Regions from separate parts of the Streptomyces sp. NPDC050658 genome, predicted to be linked through region 2. Evidence: riboswitches for the same ligand, from Rfam matches in the RefSeq annotation. Region 2 holds a riboswitch; each other region holds the start of a gene.
What was found. A riboswitch is a leader RNA that binds a small molecule or an ion and turns the genes downstream of it on or off. The one in region 2 is predicted to bind cobalamin.
Positions count from the first base shown of each region.

Region 1: another riboswitch for cobalamin. It lies ahead of ACIBKX_RS03355 (prenyltransferase/squalene oxidase repeat-containing protein); the one in region 2 lies ahead of metE (5-methyltetrahydropteroyltriglutamate--homocysteine S-methyltransferase).
Region 3: another riboswitch for cobalamin. It lies ahead of ACIBKX_RS02580 (ABC transporter substrate-binding protein); the one in region 2 lies ahead of metE (5-methyltetrahydropteroyltriglutamate--homocysteine S-methyltransferase).
Region 4: another riboswitch for cobalamin. It lies ahead of ACIBKX_RS06325 (ABC transporter substrate-binding protein); the one in region 2 lies ahead of metE (5-methyltetrahydropteroyltriglutamate--homocysteine S-methyltransferase).

Region 1 is NZ_JBITGM010000001.1:721,616-725,817, reverse strand. It holds gene ACIBKX_RS03360 (SCO2322 family protein) at 1-613, opposite strand, end outside; gene ACIBKX_RS03355 (prenyltransferase/squalene oxidase repeat-containing protein) at 610-1,830, opposite strand; cobalamin riboswitch at 1,953-2,078, opposite strand; gene ACIBKX_RS03350 (MBL fold metallo-hydrolase) at 2,142-3,191, opposite strand; gene sigJ (RNA polymerase sigma factor SigJ) at 3,438-4,202, shown strand, end outside.
Region 2 is NZ_JBITGM010000010.1:62,489-66,690, forward strand. It holds gene metE (5-methyltetrahydropteroyltriglutamate--homocysteine S-methyltransferase) at 1-2,261, opposite strand, end outside; cobalamin riboswitch at 2,422-2,578, opposite strand; gene ACIBKX_RS30140 (spore germination protein GerW family protein) at 2,681-3,109, shown strand; gene ACIBKX_RS30145 (amino acid adenylation domain-containing protein) at 3,125-4,202, opposite strand, start outside.
Region 3 is NZ_JBITGM010000001.1:547,881-552,082, reverse strand. It holds gene ACIBKX_RS02590 (helix-turn-helix domain-containing protein) at 1-936, shown strand, start outside; gene ACIBKX_RS02585 (VOC family protein) at 942-1,424, shown strand; cobalamin riboswitch at 1,432-1,618, shown strand; gene ACIBKX_RS02580 (ABC transporter substrate-binding protein) at 1,711-2,751, shown strand; gene ACIBKX_RS02575 (iron chelate uptake ABC transporter family permease subunit) at 2,748-3,776, shown strand; gene ACIBKX_RS02570 (ABC transporter ATP-binding protein) at 3,773-4,202, shown strand, end outside.
Region 4 is NZ_JBITGM010000001.1:1,414,552-1,418,753, forward strand. It holds gene ACIBKX_RS06315 (ABC transporter ATP-binding protein) at 1-111, opposite strand, end outside; gene ACIBKX_RS06320 (iron ABC transporter permease) at 108-1,136, opposite strand; gene ACIBKX_RS06325 (ABC transporter substrate-binding protein) at 1,133-2,101, opposite strand; cobalamin riboswitch at 2,168-2,325, opposite strand; gene ACIBKX_RS06330 (M67 family metallopeptidase) at 2,289-2,711, opposite strand; gene ACIBKX_RS06335 (amino acid permease) at 2,813-4,202, opposite strand, start outside.

The DNA.
Region 1 (4,202 bases), on a different contig from region 2:
CGGAGCCGTCTGTCGCGTCGGACGCCCCGGACTCGGCGGCGGTGGGCTTCTTCTCGGCCCCGCCGTCCGCCCCGCCGTCGCCCGCGACCTGCTCGCCGCAGCCCGACTTCGGGTAGCCGGCGATGGCGCACAGCAGCGCGTTGCTGTCGTAGCGCAGCGGCTTGGCCACGGCGGCGAGGGCGTCCGCGCTGGTCGCGTCGTCCGCGACGCGCGCGCACGCGGTCCGCGGCTTCGGCGGGGTCTCGCCGCCGGGCGCGTCACCCGGCGTACCGAAGTCGATGACGAGCGCGACGCGCTTGTGACCGTCCTCGGCCGGGGTCTTGGCGCAGATCGTGTCGAAGTCGGCGGCGCCGCGCGGCTTCGCGGCGTCCTTCGAGTCCTCGGACACGGAGAACCGGAAGCCCTGCACGGCCCCGTCCTCGGGCCGCGCGGTGCTCGGACCCTGGCTCGCGTACGTCCACGTCGAGCCGTCCCGGTCCCAGAAGGACCAGTAGCGGTAGCCGGCGGCCTGTGCGGGCGCGGCGGCGACGACCGTGAACAGGGGGGCGAGGAGCGCGGCGAGCACCGCCCCGACGACGAGCCGTACGGGGCGGTGCGGACGGGGACGGGTCACAGCTGCTGCTTCTTGTTGCGGCCGCTGAAGAGGAAGCCGATGCCCGCGCCGAAGACCAGGCCGACGCCGACGATCCACCACACGCTGACGCCGCCGTTGTCGTCGTCCTTCTTCTTGTCGCCCGGCTCCTCGGTGGCCTGCGGGGCGGGACCCTGCGCGTTGAGCTGCTTGACCAGGTCCGCGCCGCCGAAGTCGCGCGCGTCGAGGCCCGAGGCGTGGGCGGCGAAGATCAGCTGGGCGTAGGCGGCCGGGCCGGACGTCTTCGCCCAGTCCGCGGAGTTCTCCGCCAGCCACTGCGCCGACTTCTTCGCCTGCTCCGGCTGACCGGCCGCGGCGAGCGCGAGCACGGAGTCCGCGGTGTTGCCGTAGTCGGGCTGGGCCTTGGCGCCGGGCATCGCCGACATCAGGTGGTCGTCGGTCTTGGCGAGGGTCTTGAGGAGGTAGCCGGTGCCGTTCGACGCGGCCTGCTCGGCGGTCTTCGCCTCCGTGCACTTCGGGGACGCGGGCTTCGTCGCCTTGGACGGGGCCACGACCAGGCCCCGGCCGTAGCCGCCGAGCACACCGGCCGCCGTCGCGTCCGCGTTCGGCGCGAGCTTGCCGGTCTTCATGTCGGCGAGGCCGAAGGCGCCGCCGTCCTTGCCGCAGTCCATGGCGAGCTTCGGCAGCGCGTCGTACGGGGACTTGCCGTCCTGCGACTTCACCGACTGAGGCTTCTCGCCCGCGCCGGTGAGCGCGCCGATCACGATGCCGGTCGAGTTGGCGTCGGAGTCCATGCCGGGGCTGTAGCCCCAGCCGCCGTCCTTGTTCTGCACGGACTTCAGCCAGCCGACGCTCTTCTTGACGGCCTTGTCCTGACCGCCGAGCGCGGTGAGCGCCTGCACGGCGGCGGCGGTCGCGTTGGTGTCGACCATCGTCTTGGAGTCGCAGGGCTCGCCCGCGTCCGCGCGGTACGCGGCGAAGCCGCCGCTCGCGCACTGCTGGCCGGTGAGCCAGTCGACGGACTTGTCGGCGGGCTTCACCCCGGCCGAGTCCTGGGCGAGCAGGGCGTACGACTGCCGGAACACCCCGTCGAACTTGGGGTCCTTGTCGCCGTACAGACCGGAGGGCAGCTTGGCGGAGGGCGACGGCTTCGCGGTGTCCGCGAAGGCGGCCGGGGCGGCGGCCGAACCGAACACGGCGACGGCGGCCAGGACCGCTGCGCTGCGGCGAACGTTCATGATGCGGCGGGTGCCTCTCCCTGCGGGGAGCGGGGCAGCACGGGCGCGCGACGGGCACGGCTCCGGGCGGCTCCGGCTCCGTATACCTCGACGGTGCCGTTCATCGGGGGGTCCGATGAGGCGAGCCGGTCATGTTCCGTACCGGGCATTCCGGCTGTTCACCGCTTTGGGGCGGTGTTACACGGCTGCGGGTCAGCGCCGGATTCGCACCGGCTTCCCCCTGTACGGGCATGATGACGACGGGCTCACTCTACCGGCCCGTAGCGCGAGTGACCCTGGGCGCCCGGGGCCCGCGCCACACCGCGGCGGCCTCACACCGCCACGTACCGCACCGGATCGTTCCCCACGGCCTCCGCGCGCCCCAGCTTCACCAGGCGCCGCACATGCGCCTCCACCTCCGACACGGCGATGCTGCGCGAGCCGTAGCGAATCTCGGCCCAGGGGCGGTTCCACTCCATGCGCTCGGCGAGCTGCCAGGGGGTGAGGGGGTCGGCGAGCAGGGCGAGCAGGTCGTTCAGCCGCTCCTCGTGGTGGGCCAGGATCTCCCGGACGCGGGCCGGTGCGTCGGTGAACGTGTGCTGGTGGGCAGGCAGCACTTCGGCGGGACCCAGGCGGCCGACCCGCTCCAAGGAGTCGAGGTAGTCGCCCAGCGGGTCCGTCACCGTGTCGTCGTCCGGGTCCTCGTACAGGCCGATGTGCGGGGTGATCCCGGGGAGCAGATGGTCGCCGGAGAAGAGGCGGCCGTTGCCCGCGAGCCCCGCCGGGTGCTCCTCCTCCAGGTGCAGGCAGACGTGGCCGGGGGTGTGGCCCGGCGTCCAGATCGCGCGGAGCCTGCGGCCCGGCAGTTCGAGCAGCTCGCCCGGAGTGATGTCCCGGTCGGGGAGCGCGGGCTGCAGGCCGGGCAGCCTCGGTGCGCGGCCCGCGTCGCGCGCGGCGAGCAGCGGGGCGACGTGCTCGGCGGGGGCGCCCGCGGCCGTCAGCTTCCGCGCCATGTAGTCGAACCAGCGCTCCGAGGGGTTGGAGCGGGTGCGCCGCACCACCGCCGCGTCGGCCTCGTGCATCGCGATCCAGGCCCCCGAGGCCTCGCGGACCTTGGCGGACAGGCCGTGGTGGTCGGGGTGGTGGTGGGTGATGACGACGCCGTGCACCGCCTCCACGGACGTACCGCACGCGGCGAGACCGGCGGCCAGGGTGTCCCAGGACGTCGGGTCGTCCCAGCCCGTGTCGATCAGGACGGGCCCGCCGTCGGTGTCCAGGAGATGGACCAGGGTGAAGCCGAGGGGGTTGTCGGGGATGGGGACCTTGACGCTCCATACGCCACCGCCGTGCTCGGTCACCTGCGGATCGGTCACCTGCGTCATCGGGCGCCTCATCTCTCCATGGCTCTCTGCGGCGGCTCTGTGTCGCCGTAACTAGAACTAGTTCCAATGATCGCCCAAGTCGACTGTTTCGTCAGGGAGCTTGGCGGCGGCAGACGGAAGTGAGGCGACGGTCACATTCGGCGGACCCGATGTCACACCCGGACCGCCCCGCGGAGTCCTAGGACACAGAGCCCCGCGAGAGAAGACATGAACAGGGCTCCGCAGAGAAGACAAGAGGAGACCCACATGTCCGGCACTTCCGAGGCGGACGACGCGACCCGCGCCTTCGTCGACCACCGCGAGCTGCTGTTCTCCCTCGTCTACAACATGCTCGGCACCGTCGCCGACACCGAGGACGTCCTCCAGGAGACCTGGCTCGCCTGGGCGCCCCGGCACGCGGCCCGTGACGCCCGGCCGATCGAGAGCCCGCGCGCCTATCTCGTACGCATCGCGATGAACAAGGCCCTCGACCGGCAGGCGGCCATCAGCCGGCGCCGCGAGACCTATATCGGCCCCTGGCTCCCCGAGCCGCTGCTCACCGGCGCCGTCGACCCCGGCCATGTGCCGGACGCCGCCGAGGCGGTCGAGCGCGCCGAGTCCGTCTCGATGGCCCTCCTCGTGGTCCTGGAGACCCTCTCGCCGCTGGAGCGCGCGGTGTTCGTGCTGCACGAGGTCTTCGGGTACGCGCACACCGAGACCGCCGGGATCATCGGCCGCACCCCGGCCGCCGTGCGGCAGCTCGCCCACCGGGCCCGCGAACACGTGCGGGCCCGGCGCCCCGAGGGGCACGCCGACGCGCGCCGCCGCGCCGAGGTCACCCGGCGGTTCGCGGAGGCGGTCGCCGAAGGGGACGCGCAGACCCTGCTGCGGCTGCTCGCGCCGGACGTCGTGCTCTGGGTCGACGGCGGGGGCAAGGCGCCGGCCGCAGGACCGCGCCCGGTGCACGGCAGCGGCAAGGTGACCGAGCTGCTCCTGAAGCGGGCCGCGCACCGGACGGCGGGGGCCGACATC
Region 2 (4,202 bases):
GAGGCCCGGACCTCGGGCCAGCCGCGGGTCTTCAGGCCGCAGTCCGGATTCACCCAGAGCCGCTCGGCGGGAATCGCCTCAAGTCCCTTGCGGAGCAAGGCAGTCGCCTCGTCGGCGTCGGGCACGCGCGGCGAGTGGATGTCGTAGACGCCGGGCCCGACCTCCCGGGGATAGCCGGCCGCGGCGAGCTCGTCGGCGACCCGCATGTGCGAGCGGGCCGCCTCCAGGCTGATGACGTCGGCGTCGAGGTCGTCGATGGCGGCGAGGATGTCGCCGAACTCGGCGTAGCACATGTGGGTGTGGATCTGGGTGTCGGGACGGACGCCACAGGTGCTGAGCCGGAAGGACTCGGTGGCCCAGCCGAGGTACGCGGCGTGGTCGGCGGCGCGCAGCGGCAGGGTCTCGCGCAGCGCGGGCTCGTCCACCTGGATCACCGGACTCCCGGCCGCCTCAAGGTCGTTGACCTCGTCGCGCAGGGCGAGGGCGACCTGGCGTGCGGTGTCGGCGAGCGGCTGGTCGTCGCGGACGAAGGACCAGGCGAGCATGGTGACCGGGCCGGTGAGCATGCCCTTGACCGGCTTCTGGGTGAGCGACTGGGCGTACGCGGTCCAGCGGGCGGTCATCGGCTCGGGGCGGGAGATGTCACCGGCCAGGATCGGCGGGCGGACGTAGCGGGTGCCGTAGGACTGGACCCAGCCGTGCTGGGTGGCGAGATAGCCGGTGAGCTGTTCGGCGAAGTACTGGACCATGTCGTTGCGTTCGGGTTCGCCGTGCACCAGGACGTCGATGCCGGTCTTCTCCTGGAAGGCGACGACCTCGCGGATCTCGGCCTCGATGCGCTCCTCGTAGGCGGCCGTGCCGATGCGTCCGGCGCGCAGGTCGGCGCGGGCGGTGCGCAGTTCGCCGGTCTGCGGGAAGGAGCCGATGGAGGTGGTGGGCAGGAGCGGCAGGCGGAGCCGTTCGCGCTGGGCGGCGGTGCGCTGGGCGTACGGCTGGGAGCGGCGGGTGTCCGCTGCGGTGACGGCGGCGGCGCGGGCGCGCACCGCCGGGTCGTGGGTGAGCGAGGAGCCGGCGCGGGACGCCAGGTCGGCGCGGTTGGCGGCGAGTTGGGCGGCGATGGCGTCGGTGCCCTCGGTCAGTCCGCGGGCGAGGGTGGCGATCTCGGTGCTCTTCTGCCGGGCGAAGGCGAGCCAGCGGGCGAGCTGCGGGTCGAGGCCCTTCTCGGCCGCGGCGTCCAGCGGGACGTGCAGCAGGGAGCAGGAGGCGGCCACGTCGACCCGGTCGGCCAGTCCGAGCAGGGTGCCCAGGGTCGCCAGGGACTGCTCCAGGTCGTTGATCCAGACGTTGCGGCCGTCGACGACTCCGGCGACCAGTCGCTTGCCGGGCAGGCCGCCGACGGCGGCGAGGTCGTCGAGGTTGGCGGCGGCGGGTCCGGTGAAGTCGATCGCGAGTCCGTCGACGGGTGCCTTGGCGAGGACGGGCAGGGCCTCGCCGAGCCGGTCGAAGTAGGAGGCGGCGAGGAGCCGGGGCCGGTCGGTGAGGGCGCCGAGTTCGCGGTAGGCGCGGGCGGTGGCGTTCAGTTCGGCGGGGGTGCGGTCCTGGACCAGGGCGGGTTCGTCCAGCTGGACCCAGTCGGCGCCCGCCGCCCGCAGGTCGGCGAGGACTTCGGCGTACACGGGAAGGAGCCGGTCGAGCAGCGTCAGCGGCTCGAAGTCGGGGGCGACGCCGGGGGCAGGCTTGGCGAGCAGCAGATAGGTGACGGGGCCGACCAGGACGGGGCGCGCCTTCAGTCCGAGGCCGAGCGCCTCGCGCAGTTCGGTGACCTGCTTGCGGGAGTCCGTGGCGAAGACGGTGTCGGGCCCCAACTCGGGGACGAGGTAATGGTAGTTGGTGTCGAACCACTTGGTCATCTCCAGCGGCGCCACGTCCTGTGTGCCGCGCGCCATGGCGAAGTATCCGTCGAGGGCGTCGGCCTCGACCGCGGCGCGGTGGCGGTCCGGGACGGCGCCGACCATGACGCTGGTGTCGAGGACGTGGTCGTAGTACGAGAAGTCGCCGGTCGGCACCTCGTCGACACCGGCGTGGGCGAGCCTGCGCCAGTTGGCGCGGCGCAGTTCGGCGGCGGTCAGGCGCAGGGCCGCGGCGTCGACGCGGCCCTTCCAGTAGCCCTCGACGGCCTTCTTCAGCTCCCGGTCGGCGCCTTGCCGGGGGTAGCCGTAGACGGTGGCGCCGGCGGTGCGGGCCGTGGGTGTGGCGGTCACGGAACTCTCCTTCGCGAGTACTCGTCCTGGGTTCCCGGAACCGGCGATGGCGCGAAGGATGGCGAAGGGGGCGGCCCCCTCCAGGGGTGCCCGCCGCTGCCGCCGACCCGCCCTCGAGGTCACCGAGATTCCGTGCGCTCCGTCGCGCACGGGCAGTGGCAGGTCTTCGGACTCGCGGGCACGCCAGGCCTCTCGGAGGAGGACGAGGCACCTACTGGCCGTCGCTTCCCGGACCCGCTCGGGTCCAGTGCGTATGACGGCGGTCGTTCCCGCTCACCGCTGCGGGGCAGTCCCGGATTCCCACCGGGTTCCCTCTTGCGACGCGCCTGCCTGGCGGGCAGGGCGAACCAGCTGCGTCGGTCAGCCTATACGGCCTATCGTGAGGCCGCGTCGTACATATCGCCCCCAGGAGGCACCCGATGACCGCCCCGGACGTTCCGGCCAAGACCACCCCGCCGGTGGACGTGGCCGCCGCCCACGCCTCCGTCACCCCGCTGCAGCGGCTCACGGAGAAACTCGGCGACCAGGCGTCGGTGAAGGTCGTCTACGGCGAGCCCGTCACCACCGACGGCGTCACCGTCATCCCGGTCGCCGAGGTCGGCTTCGGGGTCGGCGGCGGCATCGGGAGCAAGGGCGCGGCCGCCGAGGGCGCCGCGAGCGGCGAGGACGGCGCGGCCGGGGGCGTCCGGGCCCGGCCGCGCGGCTTCATCGAGATCAGGGACGGCGCCGCCGTGTACCGGCCGATCCGTACGCCCTGGCTGGACGTCGCCGTTCCGCTGGCCGCTCTCGTGGTGGGCGCCGCCGCCCCGCCGCTGGTCCGCCGCTTCCTCGGCAGGCGCCGGGGCTGAGCCCTCGCCTCCTCGTCAGCGGGCGCTCCTGTCGACCCTGCGCAGCTTCGGCTGGTTCGCGGCCGGCGCGTTCTTCACCACGAGGGCGAGTTCCGCGATGTCCGGGGCCTCGTACACCGCGCGGATGAGCACGGTCACCCCGAGCGTCTTGCCGATCCTGCTGGTGAGCCGGGTCGCGAGGAGTGAGTCGCCGCCCAGTTCGAAGAAGTTGTCGTCCAGGCCGACCCGTTCGATGCGGAGCACCTCGGCGATCAGCTCGCACAGCTTCTCCTCCTCCGGGGTGCGCGGCGCGACATAGGCCTTGCCCTGGACCGCCGGTTCGGGCAGCGCCCGCTGGTCGAGCTTGCCGTTCTGGGTGAGCGGCAGCTCTTCGAGCAGGACGTGCGCGGCGGGCAGCATGTACTCGGGCAGCGCCGCGCGCAGCCTGTTCTGTACGTCGGTGAGCAGCGCGGCGCGGCCCGACCAGCGCTCCGGTGCGCCGACGGGCGCGGGGGTCCTGGGCGCGTCCGTCGCGTCCGTCGCGTCGGGGCGGCGGGCGTAGATGTTGTAGAGCGTCGTGTTGCGCAGCAGCCGGTTGTCCTGTTCGCAGACGAGGTCGTAGCCGAGGGCCTCGAGCAGGGTGACGACCTTGTCCAACTGGCCGTCGACGTCGTGGAGTTCGACGACGAGCTGGCGGATCTTCGGCCAGTCGCGGGCGTGGATGCCCTTGAGCACCTCGTACTCGGCGTTCTCCACGTCGATCTTCAGCAGGTCGATCCGGTCGATCGACTCCTCCGCGACGATCTCCGAGAGGGTGCGCAGCCGGCAGACGAACTCCTCGCTGTCGAGGCGGGCGTCGACGACCTCGTCGACGAGTTCGTCGGCGGCGGCCGCCTCCGGACCTCCCTCGGCCAGCGACTCCTGGTTGCGCAGATAGGAGCGGACCAGGTCATGGGCCTGCTCGGCGGTGGTCACGCTGGAGGAGATGACGGTGTTGTGGCGGTAGAAGGTGAACGTCTCCTCCTTCGCCCGGGCCGCCAGACCGCAGTCGTACACCTTGGCGTTGATGCCGTGCAGCGCCACGTTGCGGCGCAGCGAGTCGAACACCGGCGGG
Region 3 (4,202 bases), on a different contig from region 2:
GCCGCACCGAACGTCCAGGACCCGCGCGCGGGCCGCGTCCATCGCATACTGGGACCCATGGAGACCGCCTCCGGGCAGAACGCGTCCCGCGAGTTCGTGCGGGCCGTCCCACGGCTCGACGGCATGGTCGTGTCCGCGGTCGGCTACCGCACCGCGGCCGAGCGGCCGGGCCTGCACCGAGGCGTACCGTCCCCGTATCTGACGCTGATCTTCTCCCTGGACGGCCCGGTCGTCGGCGGCGCCACCCCCGAGCAGGCGGGCGGCGCCGACGCCTGCCGCACGGACATCGTCCTCGGCGGACTGCACCAGAGCCCGGCGTACGTCGTCAGGCCCGAGCACGAGGCGGGCATCCAGCTCGCCGTCCATCCGCTCGCCGCCCGCGCCCTGTTCGGCGTCCCGGCGGCCGAACTCGGCGGCGACCTGATCACGTCCGGCGCGGAGGTGATGGGGCGGAGTGCCACCGAGGTCCGGGAGCGGCTGTGCGGGCAGGGCGGCTGGGAGGAGCGGTTCGCGGCGCTGTCCGGCTATCTGCGCCGGTGCGCGGCCTCCGACGACGGGGGATCCGTACGTCCCGAGGTCGCCGAGGCCTGGGCCTGGCTGGCCAGACACCGGGGCGCGGGCACGATCGGCGGTCTCTCCCGGCACGTCGCGCTCAGCGAGCGCCGACTGACCGCGCTGTTCCGCGCCGAGACGGGCGTGACCCCGAAGCAGGCGGCCCGCCTGATGCGCTTCCAGCGGGCCCGCACCGCGATCGTCCGCTCCGTCGCCGCGGGTGCCGCGCCCGATCTGGCGGGGGTCGCCGCCGACTGCGGCTACTACGACCACTCCCACCTCGTACGGGACTTCCGGCAGTACACCGGCACGAGCCCCACCGGCTGGGTGGCCGAAGAGTGCCGGAATATCCAAGCCGGGAGCCACGGCGGGGGCGAAGAGTAGGAGCCATGGACACCACTGAGAACGCCACTGAGAACACCACCGAGAACACCACTGAAGACCGGCAGCCCCGGTCCGCCTCCGCCGAGCGCTCTCCGGACGTCTGGCCGACGCTCCAGGCCCATGACGCACCCGCCCTGATCGACTTCCTCGTCGGCACCGTCGGCTTCCTGCGCACCGCCGTATACGAAGACGGCGACAAGGTGGCCCACGCCGAGCTCGACTGGCCCGAGGGCGGCGCGATCATGCTCGGTTCGTACGACGAGACGTCCCAGGACTGGTGCCTGAAGCCGGGCACCTTCGGGGCGTACGTCGTCACGGACCACGTCGACGACCTGTACCGGCGGCTCACCGACGCCGGAGTGAAGATCATCCGGGAGATCGAGGACCAGCCGTACGGCAGCCGGGAGTTCGCGATCGCCGATCCCGAGGGCAACAAGTGGTCCTTCGGGACCTACCGGGGTGCCCCGAGGCCCCAGAAGGCGCCCTGACCTCGCGTGGTAACTTGCGCAAGCCAGTCAACCCACACCAGGGCCAGGGAATCCGGTGCGAATCCGGAACTGACGCGCAGCGGTGAGGGGGAACGGGCGGGGCAACGGCCACTGGGCGTCCGCGGACGCCTGGGAAGGCGCCCCGTCCGGCCGATCCCCGAGTCCGAAGACCTGCTGGCACCTCCGTCCGCGCACCGGGCGGCGGAGGTGACGAAGCAGGCCAGGCTCCGCGTATGAGCCGTGAGACTCAAGGGATCGTGTGTCCTCCACAGCCCGTCAGGTACGTGTGTCCTCCACCGCCCGTCATGTGCGGATATCCGGCGTCCTGGCCGTTTGCCTCGCCCTCACCCTGACCGCCTGCGGCGGCGGCTCCTCCGCGACGTCGGACGGGAAGAAGGCCGCCGGCTATCCGCTGACGCTCACGTCCTGCGGCAAGAAGTCGGAGCTGAAGGCGCCGCCCCGGCGGGCCGTCTCCCTGGACCAGGGCTCCACGGAGATCCTGCTCTCCCTCGGCCTCGCGGACCGCATGGCCGGCACCGGCACCTGGACCGATCCGGTGCTCAAGGGTCTGGAGAAGGAGAACGCGAAGGTCGAGCGGCTCTCCGACCGTTATCCCTCCTTCGAGAAGGTCCTGGACAAGGAGCCGGACTTCGTGACCGCCTCCTTCCTCGCGACGGTCGGCAAGGGCGGCACCGCCGACCGCGCCAAGTTCGCCGAACTGGGCGTCCCCTCCTACGTCTCGCCCACCGACTGCGCGGGCAAGGACAACACCGGCGACGGCGACGGCAGCCGCGTCAAGGCGCTCACCATGGACACCGTCTACGGCGAAGTGCGCGACCTGGCGCGGGCGTTCGGGGTGGAGAAGCGCGGCGAGCGTCTGGTCGCCGACCTGAAGGCGCGGCTCGCCAAGGCCAAGAAGGGCATCGACGCCTCCGACGCGACGCTCCTCTACTGGTTCTCCGACTCCAAGGCCCCCTACATCGCGGGCTGCTGCGGCGCCCCCGGCATCATCACCCGCGAACTCGGCGCGAAGAACGTCTTCGACGACACCCGCGAGGAGTGGCCCCAGATCAACTGGGAGACCGTGGCCGACCGCGACCCCGACGTCCTGGTCATCGGCGACCTCACGCGCAAGGCGCAGAGCGCCGAGTCCGCGAAGAAGAAGATCGAGTTCCTGGAGTCCAACCCAGTCACCAAGAACCTGACCGCCGTGAAGAAGAAGCGGTACGTCCTGCTCAGCGGCCAGGCGATGAACCCCACGATCCGTACGGTGGACGGGGTGGAGCAAGTCGCGGACGCGCTGCGCGAGTTCGGGCTCGCGAAGTGAGGGCCGCCGCCGCGGGCGGCGGGGTGCTCGCCTGGGGAGCGGGTGTGGCGGCGCTCGTGCTCTCCGTGGCGGTCACCGTCACCATCGGCCCCGCCGACATCTCCGTACCGGACGTGTTCTCGGCCGTCATGGCGCACCTCGGCGGCGGAGAGACGGGTCTGACGCCGATCCGGGACGGCATCGTCTGGAACCTGCGGATGCCGCGCACGCTGCTCGCGGCGGTGTGCGGCGCGGGGCTCGCGGTGTGCGGGGCGGTCCTGCAGTCGCTGCTGCGCAATCCGCTGGCCGACCCGTTCGTGCTCGGCGTCTCCTCCGGGGCGTCCACGGGGGCGGTCGCGGTGGTCGTCCTGGGCGTCGGCGGGGGAGTCGTGTCGGTCTCCGCGGGGGCCTTCGCCGGGGCGCTGTGCTCGTTCGCCCTGGTGCTGCTGCTCAGCCACGCGCTGGGCGGGAGCGCCGACCGGGTCGTGCTCTCCGGGGTGGCGGCGATGCAGCTGTTCTCCGCGCTCACCTCGTTCGTGGTCCTCACGGCGTCCGACGCGGAGACGACGCGCGGGGTGCTGTTCTGGCTGCTCGGCTCGCTCAGCGGGGTGGGCTGGACCGACGTATGGATCGGCTCGGCGGTCCTCCTGGTGACGCTCGCCGTGTGCCTGACGCAGGCCCGCACCCTGGACGCGTTCGCGTTCGGCCAGGACGCGGCGGCCACCCTCGGCGTCCACGTGGCCCGCACCCGTCTCATCCTCCTCACCGCCACGGCCCTGCTCACGGCGGTCCTGGTCAGCAGCGCGGGCGCGATCGGCTTCGTGGGCCTGGCCCTGCCGCACGCGGCCCGCGCGGTGGTCGGACCGGGGCACGCCCGGCTGCTCCCGGTCACGGCGCTCGCGGGGGCGGTGCTCCTGGTCTGGGTGGACACACTGGCCCGTACGGTCCTGGACCCGCAGGAGGTGCCGGTGGGTGTCGTCACGTCCCTCATCGGGGTCCCGGCGTTCGTCCTCGTCCTCTACCGCACGCGGAAGGCGATGACATGAGGTCAGACGGCGAGGGCCTGCGGGCGGACCGGGTCAGTCTGCGGGCGGGCGGCCGGCTGATCGTCGACGGGGTGAGCATCGCTCCGCGGCCCGGCGCGACGGTGGGCCTGCTCGGCCCCAACGGCTCGGGCAAGTCCACCCTCCTGCGCCTGCTGTCCGGCGTCCTGTCCCCGGCGTCGGGCGTGGTCACCCTGGACGGCAGCCCGCTGCCGGAACTCGGCCGCAGGACCGTGGCGCGCAGACTGGCCGTGGTCGACCAACACGCCGACACACAGGTCGAACTGACGGTACGTGATGTCGTACGTCTGGGCCGTGTCCCGCACCGCAGGGCCTGGTCGGCGCCCGCCGCGCGGGACGACGAGGCGGTCTCCGATGCGCTGGCCCGCACCGGCCTCGCCGACCGCGCCGCCCAGTCCTGGCACACCC
Region 4 (4,202 bases), on a different contig from region 2:
GATGCCGATGGTCTCGCCATCGGCGGCGTGCAGGGTGACGTCGTCGACGAGGAGGCGGCCGCCCGGCCCCGGTACCCGGTAGGAGAGGTTCTCCGTACGCAGGACGGTCATATGACGGCCTCCCCGCTCCGGCTCCCGCGCAGCAGCCACAGGAAGAACGGGCCGCCGGTCAGCGCCGTGAGCACCCCCACCGGGATGTCCTGCGGTGCGGCGACCGTGCGTGCCGCGAGGTCCGCCGCCACCAGGAACACCGCGCCCATCAGCGCCGCCACCGGAAGCAGCGCGCGATGCGCGGCGCCGACCAGCATCCGGGCGGCGTGCGGCACCATCAGGCCGACGAAGCCGATCGCTCCGCTGTACGCGACGAGTACGCCGGTCAGCAGCGACGCCAGGACGAAGACGGCCGCCCGGAACCGGGCCGTGTCCAGGCCGAGCACCGTGGCGCCCTCCTCGCCGACGAGGAGCAGGTCCAGCGGGCGGGCCAGGGCGACGAGCAGCGCCGTGCCGACGAGCAGTACGCCCGCGGGCAGCGCCAGCATGTCCCAGCGGGCGCTGCCGAGCCCGCCGAGCGTCCAGTACAGGACTTCCTTGAGGTGGTCCGCGCTGTCCGCGGTGACCAGGATCAGGCTGGTCAGGGCGGAGAGGATGTACGAGACGGCGACTCCGGCGAGGATCAGCCGGCCGGTGGCGAAGTTTCCCCCCGCGCGGGCCAGGGCGTAGACGAGGGCCAGGGAGAACAGGGCCCCGGCGAAGGCTGCCGCCGGGATCGTGACGGTGGTGGCGAGGCCCGCGCCCAGGCCGAAGGCGCTGCCGAGGACGATCACCACCACGGCCCCGGCCGAGGCGCCGGAGGAGACACCCAGGAGGAAGGGGTCCGCCAGGGGGTTTCGCACCAGCGCCTGGAGGACCGTGCCTATGACGGCCAGGCCCGCGCCGACGACCGCGCCGAGCAGGACTCTGGGGAGTCTCACGTCCAGGACGATCGTGCGGAACGGGGAGGGGTCGGCTCCGCCGCCGAGGATCTCCAGGACGTCGGCCACGGGGATACGGACCGAGCCCAGGGCCAGTCCGGCGGTCGCCGCCGCCGCGAGGGCCAGGAGGAGCCCGGCGACGACCGCCCCGAAAGAGAACCTCACAGCTGGTCCGCCAGCTTCTTCACCGCCGCCGGTGCCCGCACCCCCGTCACCGCGTCCGACAGGGGCAGCACCGCGAAGCGCTTGTGCCTGATGGCGGGGACGTCCGCCAGGACCGGGTCGTCCAGAAGGCGGCGCTTCTTCTGGGCCACGGTCGTGCCGCCGTAGTCGAGGATCACGATCAGTTCCGGCCTGCGGTCGACGACCGACTCCCAGGAGGCGTCGCCGAAGGACCTGTCCAGGTCCTCGAAGACGTTGCGGCCGCCCGCACGCTTGATGATGTCGTTGCCGATCCCCCGGCCGCCCAGGGTGAACGCCGACTTGTCCCCGCTGTCGTACACGAAGACCGGGACGGGGTCGCGGTCCTTCGACCTGCCTTCCGTCGCGGCCAGTTCGCGCTTCGCCGCGCTCACCCACCGGTCCGCCCGCTCCCGCACCCCGAACGTGCTGCCGACCTCCCGCACCTCGCGGTACACGTCGTCCATCGACACCGGCCGCTTCGCGCAGCCCTCCACGTTGAGGCGGCTGTCGATGCCGGACTTGGCGAGTGCGGTGCGGCTGCGGCCCTCGCCCGCCTGGAAGGCGCTCGCGTAACCGCCGTAGACATAGTCGGGGTTCGCGGCCAGGAGCTTCTCGTAGGAGGGGTACTCCTTGGCGACGACCGGGATGTCCCCGTACGCCTTCGCGTACTTCGGGAGGACCTTGTCGTCCAGATAGGCCGTGCCCGCCATGCGGTCGGCGAGGCCCAGCTCCAGCATCACTTCCGTGGCGTGCTGGTTCATCGTCACGGCGCGCTTCGGGGGTGCGTCGTACGTCGTCTTCACGCCGCAGTTGGTGACGGTGTACGGGAATCCCGCGGCCTTCGGGCCCGCTCCGGAGCCGTCCTTCCCGGAGTCCGCGGACGACGAGCACGCGGCGAGCGGGACCAGCAGGGCCGCGGCGGTGAGCGCGCGCAGGCGGTGGGACATGGGCATGGACATGGGTATGGGCATGACCGGGCTTGCCTCCTCCAAGGGATTCCGCGTCCCTTGTATCCGTGGGAGAAGGCGGCAGGTCAGTTCCTGACTGACCCGCCCGGGGAGGGCGGGGTCACAGTGGCGGGACCGCGCCGGATTCGCACCGGCTTCCTGGGTCCTGCCGCCTCAAAGGTGAGGCTCAGTATGCCTGGACGACCTTCACCTCTTCTTCGGTGACCTCGCCCTCGACGATCCGGTACGAGCGGAACTGGAACTCGCCGGCGCCGTCGGTGTCCGCCGTGGAGACCAGGACGTAGTGCGCGCCGGGTTCGTTCGCATACGTGATGTCGGTGCGCGAGGGGTAGGCCTCGGTCGCCGTGTGCGAGTGGTAGACGATCACCGGCTCCTCGTCGCGGTCGTCCATCTCGCGGTAGAGCTTGAGCAGGTCGGTCGAGTCGAACTCGTAGAACGTGGGCGAGCGGGCCGCGTTCAGCATCGGGATGAACCGCTCGGGGCGTCCGCTGCCCGCGGGACCCGCGACCACGCCGCAGGCCTCGTCGGGGTGGTCCTGGCGCGCGTGCGCGACGATCTGGTCGTGGAGGGCCTGGGTCAGGGTCAGCATGGGAGCCAGGATAAGCAGAGGGGCCCACCCGTACCGAGGAGTGGTACGGGTGGGCCCACATGCTGGGACCGGGCCGCAGTCCGGCCCGCATCAGGCGAGCGTCAGGACTTGATCGCGTCCTGCGGCGCGGACTCGCCGCCGCCCGTCGCCTGACCGTTGCGCCTGTTCATGACCAGGTAGCCGACGCCCAGGATCAGCGCCCAGACCGGGGCCGCGTAGAGCGAGATGCGGGCGTCCTTGTCGATGCCCATCATCACGATCACCATGCCGATGAAGAGCAGCGCGAACCAGCTGGTGAACGGAGCTCCCGGCGCCCGGAAGGTCGACTTCGGCAGCTCGCCGCGGTCCGACTTGCGGCGGTACTTGATCTGGCAGACCAGGATCATGATCCAGGCCCACATGCCGGAGATGGTCGCGAAGGAGACGACGTAGTTGAACGCCTCGCCCGGCCACTGGTAGTTGATCCACACGCCGACGAGCATCAGCGCGGCGGAGAAGGTGGTGCCGACCAGCGGCAGGCCGTTCTTCGTGAGCTTGGTGAAGAACTGCGGGCCCTGGCCGTTCAGCGCCAGGTCGCGCAGCATGCGGCCGGTGGAGTACATGCCGGAGTTGCAGGACGAGAGCGCGGCCGTCAGGACGACGAAGTTGACGATCGCGGCGCCGACGCCGAGGCCCATCTTGTCGAAGGCGGCGACGAACGGGGAGACGCCCGGCACGAAGCTCGTCCACGGCACGACCGACAGGATCATGATCAGCGCGCCGACGTAGAAGACGGCGATGCGCCACGGCACGGTGTTGATGGCCTTGGGCAGGACGGTCTTCGGGTCCTTGGACTCGCCCGCGGTGACGCCGACCAGCTCGACGGCGAGGAAGGCGAACATCACGATCTGCAGCGTCATCAGCGTGGAGCCGATGCCGTTCGGGAAGAAGCCGCCCTGGTCCCACAGGTGGGTCACGGAGGCGGTGTCACCGGCGTCGGAGAAGCCGATGGTGAGGATGCCGGCGCAGATGAGGATCATGCCGATGATCGCGGTGACCTTGACCATCGAGAACCAGAACTCGAGCTCGCCGAAGAGCTTCACGGAGATCAGGTTGGCGCCGTACAGGATGACCGTGAAGATCAGCGCGTACGCCCATTGCGGAATGGAGTCATGTGTCCAGAACTGCATGTACTGGGCGGCCGCCGTGACTTCCGTGATGCCGGTGACGACCCAGAAGAGCCAGTACGTCCAGCCGGTCACGTAGCCGAAGAAGGGGCCGATGAACTCGCGCGCGTACTCCGAGAAGGAGCCCGACACCGCGCGGTACATGAGCAGCTCGCCCAGGGCGCGCATGATGAAGAAGATGACGAGGCCGGCGATGGCGTACGCCAGGATGAGGCTCGGACCGGCCTTGTGAATGGCCTTGCCCGCGCCGAGGAACAGGCCGGTGCCGATGGCACCGCCGATCGCGATCATCTGGATCTGCCGGGCTCCGAGCCCGCGCTGATAG